2 regions of the Clostridioides sp. LIBA-7602 genome follow, and region 2 is predicted to be linked to the other one. Evidence: riboswitches for the same ligand, from Rfam matches in the RefSeq annotation. Region 2 holds a riboswitch; the other holds the start of a gene.
The links. Region 2 has a riboswitch for glycine ahead of ACTG45_RS12875 (GrdX family protein). Riboswitches for the same ligand answer to the same signal wherever they lie in the genome.
Positions count from the first base shown of each region.

Region 1: it holds a riboswitch for glycine, as region 2 does, so the genes downstream of both, gcvPA (aminomethyl-transferring glycine dehydrogenase subunit GcvPA) here and ACTG45_RS12875 (GrdX family protein) in region 2, are expected to answer to the same signal.

Region 1 is NZ_CP196991.1:1,808,759-1,815,293, reverse strand. It holds gene gcvPB (aminomethyl-transferring glycine dehydrogenase subunit GcvPB) at 1-1,434, opposite strand, end outside; gene gcvPA (aminomethyl-transferring glycine dehydrogenase subunit GcvPA) at 1,434-3,908, opposite strand; glycine riboswitch at 4,026-4,114, opposite strand; glycine riboswitch at 4,118-4,222, opposite strand; tRNA gene ACTG45_RS08625 (tRNA-Leu) at 4,870-4,950, opposite strand; gene ACTG45_RS08620 (Na+/H+ antiporter NhaC family protein) at 5,060-6,535, opposite strand, start outside.
Region 2 is NZ_CP196991.1:2,700,636-2,707,170, reverse strand. It holds gene ACTG45_RS12880 (M3 family oligoendopeptidase) at 1-1,349, shown strand, start outside; glycine riboswitch at 1,680-1,791, shown strand; gene ACTG45_RS12875 (GrdX family protein) at 1,895-2,266, shown strand; gene trxB (thioredoxin-disulfide reductase) at 2,362-3,309, shown strand; gene trxA (thioredoxin TrxA) at 3,375-3,692, shown strand; gene ACTG45_RS12860 (glycine/sarcosine/betaine reductase component B subunit) at 3,966-5,252, shown strand; gene grdA (glycine/sarcosine/betaine reductase complex selenoprotein A) at 5,365-5,838, shown strand; gene grdB (glycine reductase complex selenoprotein B) at 5,870-6,535, shown strand, end outside.

The sequences.
Region 1 (6,535 bases), 890 kb from region 2:
AGGTTTCTTTACTGCCCTTGCATCATCCACTCTCTTAACTAGGGTATTATGTGGAGCAGTTTTCAATAGTTCTGGTTCTTCTTTTGCCTCCTTAGCAACATTTTTCATAGCTTCTATAAAACTATCTAATGTCTCTATGCTCTCACTTTCTGTAGGCTCTATCATAAGTGCCTCATTTATGATAAGAGGAAAATACATTGTTGGAGGATGATATCCATAATCCAGTAATCTCTTTGCTATATCTATAGTTTTTATATTTGACTCTCCTCTTGGTAACCCACCTAATACAAACTCATGTTTACATAAGGTATCTATTGGTAATATATAGTCATCTTTTATACTCTCTTTGATATAATTTGCATTTAAAACTGCCATTTCACTAGCCTCTTTAAGCCCATCTCTTCCCATAGTTAATATATATGTGTAAGCTCTTACAAGCACTCCAAAATTGCCATAGAAGTTTTTAATTTTTCCAATAGATTTTTCTCTATCATAATCTAATACATATTTATCTTCTTGTTTTTCAATCACTGGTATTGGTAAAAAAGGTACCAATTCTTTTTTAACTCCAACAGGACCAGCTCCTGGACCTCCTCCTCCATGAGGAGTAGAAAAGGTCTTATGAAGATTAAGATGGACTACATCAAATCCCATATCTCCAGGTCTTGTTATTCCCATAATGGCATTCATATTTGCACCATCATAGTACAAGAGTCCTCCTGCTTCATGTACAAGACTTGCTATTTCTTTTATATTTTTTTCAAACAATCCAAGAGTACTTGGATTAGTAAGCATAAGAGCTGCTACTTCATCACTTAAAGCTTCTTTTAACGCATCTATGTCTATAGCTCCATTTTTATCAGATGTTATCTGAATCACATCAAAGTTTGCCATAGCTGCACTTGCTGGGTTTGTTCCATGTGCAGAATCAGGAATTATTACTTTAGTTCTCTTATGGTCTCCTCTATTTTCATGATATGCTTTTATAATCATAAGACCTGTAAATTCACCATGTGAACCTGCGGAAGGTTGTAGTGTAACTTCATCCATACCTGTAATTTCTGCAAGTCGATTTGATAAGTCATACATTAAAGAGAGAGAACCTTGTGCTGTGTATGAAGATTGGTATGGATGCATTCCAGTAAAGTTTGGAAGTGCTGCCATATCTTCATTTATTTTAGGATTATATTTCATAGTACAAGAACCTAAAGGATAAAAACCTGTATCAACTCCAAAATTTTTATTTGATAATAGGGTATAATGTCTAACTAATTCTAATTCGCCAACTTCTGGCAAATTCAATTCACTTTGTCTAACCATACTTTGGTCAATCATATCTTCTACTTTTATATCATCTATATCTAACTTTGGAAGCGAATATGCTTTTCTACCTTTTTTAGATATATCTATCAACAAACTATTATATTCTTTCATTATAATCCCTCCATTATTCCAACTAACTTATCTATTTCTTCTTTGCTTCTTTTCTCAGTTACACAAAGTAAAGTTGAATTTTTTAATTCTGGGTAATTGTGCTCTAAGTTATAACCACCTAATATATTTTCTTCTAAAAGCTTATTATTTATAGTCTCTATATTAAGATTTCCTTGTACAGTAAATTCTTTGAAAAATTTACCTTTAAATATTGGCTTATATTTTCCTGTTTGTATAAGCTTATTATAAGCATAATGTGCTTTTTTCATAGATTGCATACCAACCTCTTTAAATCCTTCTTTCCCCATAGTAGCCATGTATATTGAAGCTACAAGAGCATTTAAAGCTTGATTTGAACATATATTAGAAGTTGCTTTTTCTCTTCTCACATGCTGTTCTCTAGTTTGTAAAGTTAACACATATGCAGTTTTTCCTTCTGTATCCAAGCTTTGCCCAACTATCCTTCCTGGCATTTTTCTCGTATACTTAGATTTACTAGCCAAAAATCCTACATAAGGTCCTCCAAAGTTAAGAGGATTTCCTAGTGATTGAGCTTCTCCAATAACAATATCTGCTCCTATCTCACCTGGCGTCTTTAAAACACCTAATGATATTGGGTCAACACTCATAACTAACATAGCTTTATTTTCATGAGTTATCTTTTCTATTTCCTCCATTTCTTCAATAATACCAAAGAAGTTAGGAGTCTGTATAAGAACACATGCTGTATCTTTATCCACTGAAGCCCTTAATTTTTCTATATCTGTAGTTCCATATTCATTACAAAAATCAATTTCTACTATTTCACAATCTTTGTATTGTAGATAAGTTTTAAGTACTGATAAAGTTTCAGGATGTGTAGTTTTTGATACTACTATTTTACTTTTTCTAGTCTGATTCATAGCCATTATGCATGCTTCTATTGCAGCAGTTGCTCCATCATACATTGATGCATTTGCAATTTCCATTCCAGTAATTTCTGCAATCATAGATTGGAACTCAAACACTACTTGTAAAGTCCCTTGACTTATTTCAGCTTGATATGGAGTATATGCTGTATAAAATTCAGACCTTGAAGTTATATGTTTTATAATTGATGGTATATAATGGTCATATGCACCAGCTCCAAGAAAACAAGTTAAGTCTTCTAAACTTAAATTTTCTTCTGATAGCCTTTTTACTATTTTACTTACTTCTAATTCAGATTTCCCACTTTCCAAGTTTAAATCTCTTTTTAACTTTATTTCATCTGGTATATCTGAAAATAATTCATCAACTGAATTTAATCCTACTACCTTTAACATTTTTGATTTATCTTCACTTGTGGCAGGTATATATGAAAATTTATTTTCTTCATTTAATACAGTATTATCTTTTTTATATTGCTTTTTATAAAAAGGTTTCTTAACTATCATGGCAGGAACAACTTTTTTTCTGATTGCTATACCTATTTCATTTCCTACTTTTGCATACTCAGAATCTATAATTCCCATACCTAAAATCTTTCCTGTTGTTGGAGAAGCACATCCTGTTGTTACAAAGCCTACTATTTTGTCACCAATCTTTATATCGTATCCATTTCTAGGCATCCCTTTGCCTTGCATTTCAAATCCAACTAATTTTCTTTTAGCTCCATTTTCTTTTTCTTCTGATAAGATTGTTTTTCCAATAAAATCTTCCTTGCTTGTTTTTACAAAAATTGATAGGCCTCCTTCAATTGGAGATATATGTTCGCCTATTTCATGACCATATAGAGGTAGAGCTGCTTCAAATCTCAAAGTATCTCTACAACCTAAACCAGCAGGACATATATCTTCTCCTCCAGCTTTTAAAACTTCATTCCAAATTATTTCTGTATGTTCATTTTTACAATATATCTCAAATCCATCTTCTCCAGTATATCCTGTTCTTGAAACTAAACAAGTTAAACCACATATTTTTGTTGATGGAATTGACTTATAAAATTTTATTGATTTTAAATCTATGTCTGTGATTTTTTGAAGAATTTCTTCTGCTTTAGGCCCTTGAACTGCTAGTTGACTAACTTCATTAGAAACATTTTTTATATCTACATTGTAACCTTTACTTTGTTTTATTATCCATGCCACATCTTTATCTATATTCCCTGCATTTATTACTAATAAATAATCTTCTTCACCAAATTTATATATTAATAAATCATCAACTACTCCTCCGTTTTCATAACACATAGGTGTATATATAATGTCATTTACCTTTAATGTGCTTATATCATTTGTAACTAAATTTTGTATAAATTTTTCTGAATCTACACCTTTTATTTGTACCTCTCCCATATGAGATACATCAAAGATACCTGCACTTTTTCTAACCATTTCATGCTCTTTATTTATTCCTTCATATTCTAAAGGCATTTCCCAGCCAGCAAACTCAACAAGTTTTGCTCCAAGCTCTTTGTGTATATTATACAAAGGCACTCTTTTCAATTCATTCATATATAACCCTCCCTATAAAATTAGACCCACTATATTTAAGCAATTTCGATATTATGTCCTATACTTTTTCATAAAAAAAAGATATATTAGCATAGAAAATAATCCTAGCCTATATATCCCTGTTTGTATACCTGAAAGATTTAATAATTTAATATTATTTTGCTTCTTCGGTGACTTATAGTATATTAACTTAAGTCTCTCCAGAGTCCCATCAACTAGCGATATCTTTGCCTGAAAGTTTCTCTAAGAATTGGCATTTCTTAAATTTCTTCTTCGGCGCCTTTTTATATAAAGGTCTCTCTCGCTAATCTCATTTGGAAATATTTATTTTCATTTTTATTGTATGAATATTTCAATTAAATGTCAACACATTATATTTATTTTTTTTTATGTATTAATTTTTTTGTTAAGTTTTTATTATCAATTATATTACTTTTATATTATTAACTTTTATACATATATGTTATATATTAATGTAAAATAATATATTTATTTAATTTATTATTAATATGTCATACAAAACACTAAAAGTAAAGTTATATTGTAATTTACTATATTATGTTAAAGATATATTCATACACACAATAGAATCGTTTGCAATTTTATCTTTGTGAAAAATAAGATTTTGAAATAGAGCATTTTTAAATAAAATTAAACTTATTAAACAGATATATTTTTTATAAGTTTATAAAAAACAGATTATATTGTGACTTTAAATTGTTTCTTAGAAATACGTTATTATAGATTTTATATTCTTAACAAATGTCTTAAAATTTATATGTAAACACATTTTCAGACAACAAAAAAAGCACTTAATGTGCTTTTGTATATTTATTAGAAAATATCTTTAGAAATATATTCATATTGTATTTTGGTTTATTTCTCAAAAAATAAAAACGGGATAGCCCACTCCGAAAGCCAGCAACCCCAGTTTTTTTCAGCACAACTAAGCACTGTAGAGTGCGGATGAAGGGAGTCGAACCCCCACGCCAATGGCGCTAGATCCTAAGTCTAGTGCGTCTGCCAATTCCGCCACATCCGCTTATCACTCTTTTATTTTACTATATTTCCCTATTATTTTCAATAACTTTTTAAAATTATCTAAAAACTAACAAAACAATGATAATAAAAGGCTAAATTTATTTATATCCTTATTCTGCAAGTTCTATCTCTGCTTCATCAACTTTCTTACCAATTATTTGAATACCAACAAATACAGCAGCTATAGCTACTGGTAATACTATATATATTGGCAATCCTAATCCAGCTGGTATATATCCAAATACAATAGTGATTACTGCTGTAAATATAGCATATGGCATTTGAGTATTAACATGGTCTATATGATTACAACCAGCTCCCATCGAAGAAAGTATTGTTGTATCTGAAATCGGAGAACAGTGGTCTCCAAATATTGCACCTGTTAAGACTGCACTTGTACTCACTATTACATAAGACATATCAGGATTTAATGAGTAAGCTAGTGGTATTGCTAGTGGCATAAGTATACCCATTGTTCCATAAGCTGTTCCAGTAGCAAAAGATATTATTGCTCCTAAACCAAATATTAAACTTGGCAATAAGAATGGAGGTAGTGAACCCGATAATAAGTGTATCAAAAATTTAGCTGTACCTAATTCTTTTATTACTGAACTTAATGACCATGCAAGTATTAATATTACACCAGTTATTACTAAACTTTTCATTCCATCTATCCAAACATCAATTGCTTCTGACACTGTAAAAATCTTCTTAACTACAGCCATTATAATAGCAACTAAACTTGCAACAAGTGCAGATTGGAATAATGCTCTAGATGCATCAGATGCACTAAATGCTTCTTTTATTGCTCCAAAAGAATATGGTGAATTTGTAAATAGTTGTATTAGAGCTTTATCTTCACCACCCATTATAGACGTATATCCACTATAATAGAATGATGCCAAAGCAACTATTATTAATGTTCCTATTGGGATTATAGCATTCCACACACTCAATTTCACTCCATTTTTTGGTGCTAAATCATCTAATTCTTCTACACCTTCATCAAGGTCTGTACCAACTTTTCTACTTCTAGATTTTATCTCAGCCTTTCTCATTGGCCCAAATTCTTTTAATAATAATGCTGATATTACAATAAACGCTAATATTAATATATTATAAAATCTAAATGGTATTGTATTTAAAAATATACCAAATGCATCAACATCCACACTTATACTTTCAAAAGCATCATGTATTAAACCAACTTCAAGACCTATCCATGTAGATATTATGGCTAATCCAGCAACTGGTGCTGCTGTAGCATCTATTATAAAGGCTAATTTTTCTCTTGATATTTTCATTTTATCTGCAACAGGTCTCATCATAGGACCTACTATTAATGAATTAGCATAATCATCAAAGAATACTAAAAGACCCAAAAACCATGTTATAAGTTGTGTACCTTTTGCTGATTTCGCTCTTTTGGCAAGTGCTTCAGCTATCGCCTTAGCTCCTCCCATTTTAGCAACAAGATTTATTACTCCTCCAATTGCTAGAACTTGTAGTATTATTCCTGCATTCCATGGGTCTGATAACGATACCAAAGCTCTGTCCACTAAATCTAAAAATGATTGTATAAGTGT
Region 2 (6,535 bases):
TAGACTATTCTCTAAAAAGTTTTTCTAAAGATATAATAAGTGAATTGCAAGAAGAAAATAAATTGTGCTCGGAGTATACTAAACTTTTAGCATCAGCACAAATAATGTTCGATGGAGAAGAAAGAAATTTATCTGGTATGGGAAAGTTTATGTATTCTAATTGTAGAAATACAAGAGAATTAGCCAACAAAGCGTATTATAATTTTTTTGAAGAAAACGAATCAAAATTTGATGACATATTTGATAAACTAGTCAAACTTAGAGATAAGATATCTAAAAAATTAGGCTTTGAAGATTTTGTAGAGCTTGGATATATTAGAATGATGAGAAGTGACTATAGAGAAGATATGGTAGAAAACGTTAGAAAGCAAGTATTAAAATATGTTGTTCCAATGGCTAATGAGCTTTATGAAAAACAGGTTAAAAGACTTGGTTTAGAAAACTTAAGCTACATAGATGAAGACGTGGAATTTTTAACAGGAAATGCAAGTTTAAAAGGCGATTCAAAATACATAATTCAGAATGGGCAAAGGATGTATAGTGAGCTTTCAAAAGAAACAGATGAATTTTTTAATTTTATGCTAGAAAATGAACTTATGGATTTAGAAACAAAGAAAGGTAAAGGAGCTGGAGGTTATTGTACCTACATACCAGATTACAAGTCGCCATTCATTTTTTCTAACTTTAATCAAACTTCTGATGACATAGATGTATTAACACATGAAGCAGGACATGCGTTCCAGTTATACATGTCTAGATGGATTGATATGCCAGAGATTAATTTTCCCACACTTGACAGTTGTGAAATTCATTCAATGAGTATGGAATTTATAACATGGCCATGGATGAATCTGTTTTTTAAAGAAGATACAGATAAATATAAATTTACTCACTTGTCGACAGCAGTCAAATTTATACCTTATGGAATAATTGTTGATGAATTTCAGCATTATGTTTATAAAAATCCTAATGAGGATAAGGCAAAAAGAAAAGAAAAATGGAGATATTTAGAGAAAAAATATTTACCTCATAGAAACTATGATAATAATTCTTTTTTAGAGCGAGGTTGTTGGTGGTTTAAGCAAGGTCATATATTTAAAAATCCATTTTATTACATAGACTATGTACTAGCTCAAGTTTGTGCATTACAATTTTGGAAAAAAATGATTCAAGATAGAGATGCAGGATGGCAAGATTATATAAATATTTGTAAAGTTGGAGGGACAAAATCATTTTTAGGTATTGTAAGTATGGGAAATTTATATTCACCATTTGATAATGACTGTATTAAGTCTATCATGGGTGATGTTAAATCTTGGTTTGATGAAGTAAATGATAGCAAATTATAAAAAATTATGAGAATTTCAGTGGGTAAAAGTAAAAAATTAAAAAATATGTAAAAATCAAAGATTTGCTGTGAAAATAGTTATATTTTTAATCAGTTTGAGAAAGTAAACCAAAAAAGGTTTGTACTTAAAAAAAAAAGAAAATACAGGAAATATGTAATATCAACACTTGGAAAAAAAAGTAAAAATGTATACAAAATACATATAAAAAAACTATTGCAAATTTTATAGAATGTTTATATACTTAAGTCAACAGAGATAGAAAAAAGCTATTTATAGAAAACAAAGGATAAATTGCTTAATTTTCAATTTTCTGATAACTTAATAATCCGGATGAAGAGTATGGGAGACTGCTTTATAAAAAAGCGACCGAAGGGACAAATTTAATCCTATTTACCCAAAAGATTAGATGAAATTCTCAGGTAAAAATGACTGTACTTGGACGGGGCTCTGAAAATGATTTTAACAGGGAAGACAAATTGGGAGATTTGTTTTTCCTGTTTTTTATTTATCAAGTAATAAATAAAAGATTGAAAGAGAGTAAAAAAATGATAATAATTACAAATAATCCGAAAGTAAGAGAAGAAGTTCAAGAAAGAGAAGTTTTGTTTAAAGACACAACTTATATTGGTATCTTAGAAGCAAGTAGAGATTTGATACATGAAGGATATGAACTTTTATCTCATCCACTCTATGGGAGTGTAAAACCAAATGAAACACCTTATAGAACTGTTATACTAAAGAGAGGAAATCGTTTGGATATAAACTCTTTAACCTTAATTGAAGAAGCAATCATCACTGCAAGTAAATTTCAGAATAATAAAAAGACTCCAAAATGGACAGAAAGTGTTCAAGACGACTTTAGGGTAATTGATTATGATATATTTTATAATACAATACAAAGAATGCAGTATGAATAAAAAAAATTGTTAAAAAATTATTAAAGCAGCCTAAATATTAAATCTAATTTAATATTAAATAAAATGAGAAATCTAATTGGGGAGGATAAGTCAAAATGGAAAATGTGTATGACTTAGTAATAATTGGTTCAGGACCAGCAGGGCTTGCAGCAGGGCTTTATGGGGCAAGAGCAAAGTTGAATACTCTAATCCTAGAAAAAGACAAAACTGGTGGGCAAATTGTAATAACACATGAAATTGCAAATTATCCAGGGTCAGTTCCAAATGCAACAGGACCAAGTCTAATAGCTAGAATGGTTGAACAATGTAAAGAGTTTGGAGCAGAAATTCTAAGAGATAACATTGTAGATACTGAGCTAGATGGAGATATAAAAGTTTTAAAAGGTCAAAAAGCAGAATATAGAGCTAAAGCAGTAATAATAGGAACAGGAGCAACTCCAAGAAAAATTGGTTGCCCAGGGGAAAAAGAACTTACTGGTAAAGGTGTTTCATATTGTGCAACTTGTGATGCAGACTTCTTTGAAGATTTTGAGGTATTTGTTGTAGGTGGAGGAGATAGTGCATTAGAAGAAGCAATGTATTTAACTAAATTTGCTAGAAAAGTAACAATTGTACATAGAAGACAAGGATTTAGATGTGCTAAGAGTGTTGAAGAAAAAGCAAAAGCGAATCCAAAGATAGAGTTCTTATTAGATACAGTAATAGAAGAAATCAAAGGTGATGGAATACTGGAGTCAGTTGTATTTAAAAATAAGATTACTGGAGAAACTCATGAATACTTTGCAGATGAAGAAGATGGAACAATGGGAGTATTTGTTTTCGTTGGATTAGATGCTCAAACTGATTTATTCAAAGGTAAAGTTGATATGGATGAAAAAGGTTATATAATAACTGATGAAGACATGAAAACTAACATACCAGGTGTATTTGCAGCAGGAGATTGTAGATCTAAAACTCTAAGACAGGTTGTAACTGCAACTAACGATGGAGCAATTGCATCTATAGTAGCTGAGAAATATATTGATGAAAAGTTTGGAAACTAAAAATCTGTAAATTAAATTTAATTAATATGTAAAATAAAATAAAAATTTCAAGGGGGAAAAATAAAATGTTAGATTTAGATAAGGCTACATTTGAAGAAGAAGTTTTAAACGCAGAAGGTTTTGTATTTGTTGATTTCTGGAGTGAAGGTTGTGAACCTTGTAAAGCATTAATGCCAGATGTTCATAAACTAGCTGAAACTTATGGGGATAAAATAAAATTCTGTAAGATGGATACAACAAAAGCTAGAAGATTAGCTATAAAACAAAAAGTATTAGGTCTTCCAACTATGGCTATATACAAAGATGGGGAAAAAGTAGACGAAGTTACTAAAGATGATGCTACAGTTCCTAATATAGAAGACATGATTAAAAAATATCTTTAAGATATTGCCAAAATATTAACAACAAAATAAAAATATATTTTAGTCTAAAGATAAAATAAAAAAAGGTTTTTTATATCTATGTTTGTTAAAAAAATAATTTTAAATAAAATAATTTTTTTACAGTAAATATTTTTAATAGTATAACAAATAGTTAAGACATAAAAATACTATACTATAAAAATATCTTTAAGATTTAAGATAAGTTATAAAATGATATAATTTTGAGAAAAACTCAAATGCATATACACAAATTAAATAACAGGAGGTGCAAGTATGCGTCTTGAATTAGGGAAAATCTTTATAAAAGATATTCAATTTGGTGATGTAACAGAAGTAAAAGATGGAGTATTATTCATCAATAAGCAAGAGATGCTACAAGAGATTGGTGGAGATGAGCATATAAAATCTATAGATATAGAATTAGCTCGTCCAGGTGAAAGCGTAAGAATAACACCTGTAAAAGATGTTATTGAGCCAAGAGTAAAAGTTGAAGGTAATGGGGGAATATTCCCAGGTATAATGTCTAAAGTTGACACTGTAGGAGAAGGAAAAACTCATGCTTTAAAAGGTGTAGCTGTTGTAACTACTGGAAAAATAGTAGGTTTCCAAGAAGGTATAGTAGACATGACTGGAGAAGGAGCTAAATACACTCCATTTTCTAAATTAAATAATGTTGTAGTAATAGCTGAACCTATTGATGGTTTAAAACAATACGCTCATGAAAAAGCTGTTAGAATGATAGGATTTAAAGCAGCAATGTATTTAGGAGAAGCAGCAAGAAATCTTACTCCAGATGAAGTTTCAGTATATGAAACTAAACCTCTTCTTGAGTCAATAAAAGAATATCCAGAACTTCCAAAAGTAGGATATGTTTACATGCTTCAAACTCAAGGATTATTACATGATACTTATGTATATGGAGTGGATGCAAAACAAATAGTACCAACTTTATTATATCCAACAGAATTAATGGACGGAGCAATTGTAAGTGGTAACTGTGTTTCTGCATGTGACAAAAACCCAAGTTATGTTCATATAAACAATGGAGTTGTTGAAGACTTATATGCAAGACATGGTAAAGATATAAACTTTGTAGGTGTAATTATAACTAATGAAAATGTTTACCTAGCAGACAAAGAAAGATCTTCAAACTGGACTTCTAAATTATGTAAGTACTTAGGATTAGATGCAGTTATAGTTTCACAAGAAGGTTTTGGAAATCCAGATACTGACCTTATAATGAACTGTAAGAAGATAGAAATGCAAGGTGTAAAAACTGTTATAGTTACAGATGAATATGCTGGACGTGATGGAGGTTCTCAATCACTTGCAGATGCAGATGAAAGAGCTGATGCTGTTGTAACAGGTGGAAATGCTAACCAAGTTGTAGTACTTCCTAAATTAGATAAAGTAATTGGTCATTTAGAAGTAGTAGATGTAATAGCTGGTGGTTCTGATGGAAGCTTAAAGGCTGATGGAACTATTGAAGTTGAAATACAAGCTATAACAGGTGCAACTAATGAAACAGGATTTGGTCATTTAACTGCTAAAGGATATTAAGAAGTATCTTATTAAACGATTGAGTAATGTTAATTAAACATATTATAGATAAATTATAATAAATGTTATAGATATAAAAAAATATATTACAAATATAATAAGGAGGATTATTATGAGTTTACTTAGTAATAAAAAGGTTCTTATAATAGGTGACCGTGATGGTATACCAGGACCTGCGATAGAAGAATGTGTAAAAACAGTAGAAGGAGCAGAGGTTGTTTTCTCATCTACAGAATGCTTTGTCTGAACTGCTGCTGGGGCTATGGACTTAGAAAATCAAAACAGAGTTAAAGAAGCTGCTGATAAATTCGGAGCTGAAAATGTTGTGATTTTACTAGGTGCTGCTGAAGCCGAAGCTGCAGGTCTTGCAGCCGAAACAGTAACTGCTGGGGATCCAACTTTCGCTGGACCACTTGCTGGAGTTGCTTTAGGATTAAGCGTTTACCATGTTGTAGAGGAACCAATGAAAGCTTTATTTGATGAAACTGTATATGAAGATCAAATAAGTATGATGGAAATGGTTTTAGAAGTTGAAGAAATAGAAGAAGAAATGTCTGGTATAAGAGAAGAATTTTGTAAATTTTAATGCCTAAAAGCAAAAGGGGTGAAACTAAGAGATGGGAAAACTAAAAGCGGTACATTATATTAATCAGTTCTTTGCTGGTATAGGTGGAGAAGAAAAAGCTGATACTAAGCCACATGTGGCAGAAACTTTACCTCCAATAAGTTTACAACTTGATAAATTATTAGGTGAAGATATTGAAATAGTTGGAACAGTAGTATGTGGAGATAGCTACTTCAATGAAAATATAGACAGTGCAAGTGAAGAAGTTTTAGGAATGATAAAAGGTTTTGAACCACAACTTTTCATAGCTGGTCCTGCATTTAATGCTGGTAGATATGGAGTTGCTGCTGGAACAATAACTAAAGTTGTAAAAGATGCTTTAAATATACCAGCCCTAACAGGTATGTATATTGAAAATCCAGGTGCAGATATGTTCAAAAAAGATGTTTATGTAGTAGAAACTTCTGATTCTGCAGCAGGTATGAGAAAAGCACTTCCTAAAATAGCAAAACTTGCAGTAAAACTTGCTAATGGAGAAGAAATTGGAACTCCTAAAGATGAAGGATACATAGCTAGAGGAATAAGAGTTAACTACTTCCATGAAGACAGAGGTTCTAAGAGAGCTGTTGACATGTTAGTTAAGAAAATAAAAGGTGAACCATTTGAAACTGAATACCCAATGCCAAACTTTGATAGAGTTGACCCAAGCAACGCTGTA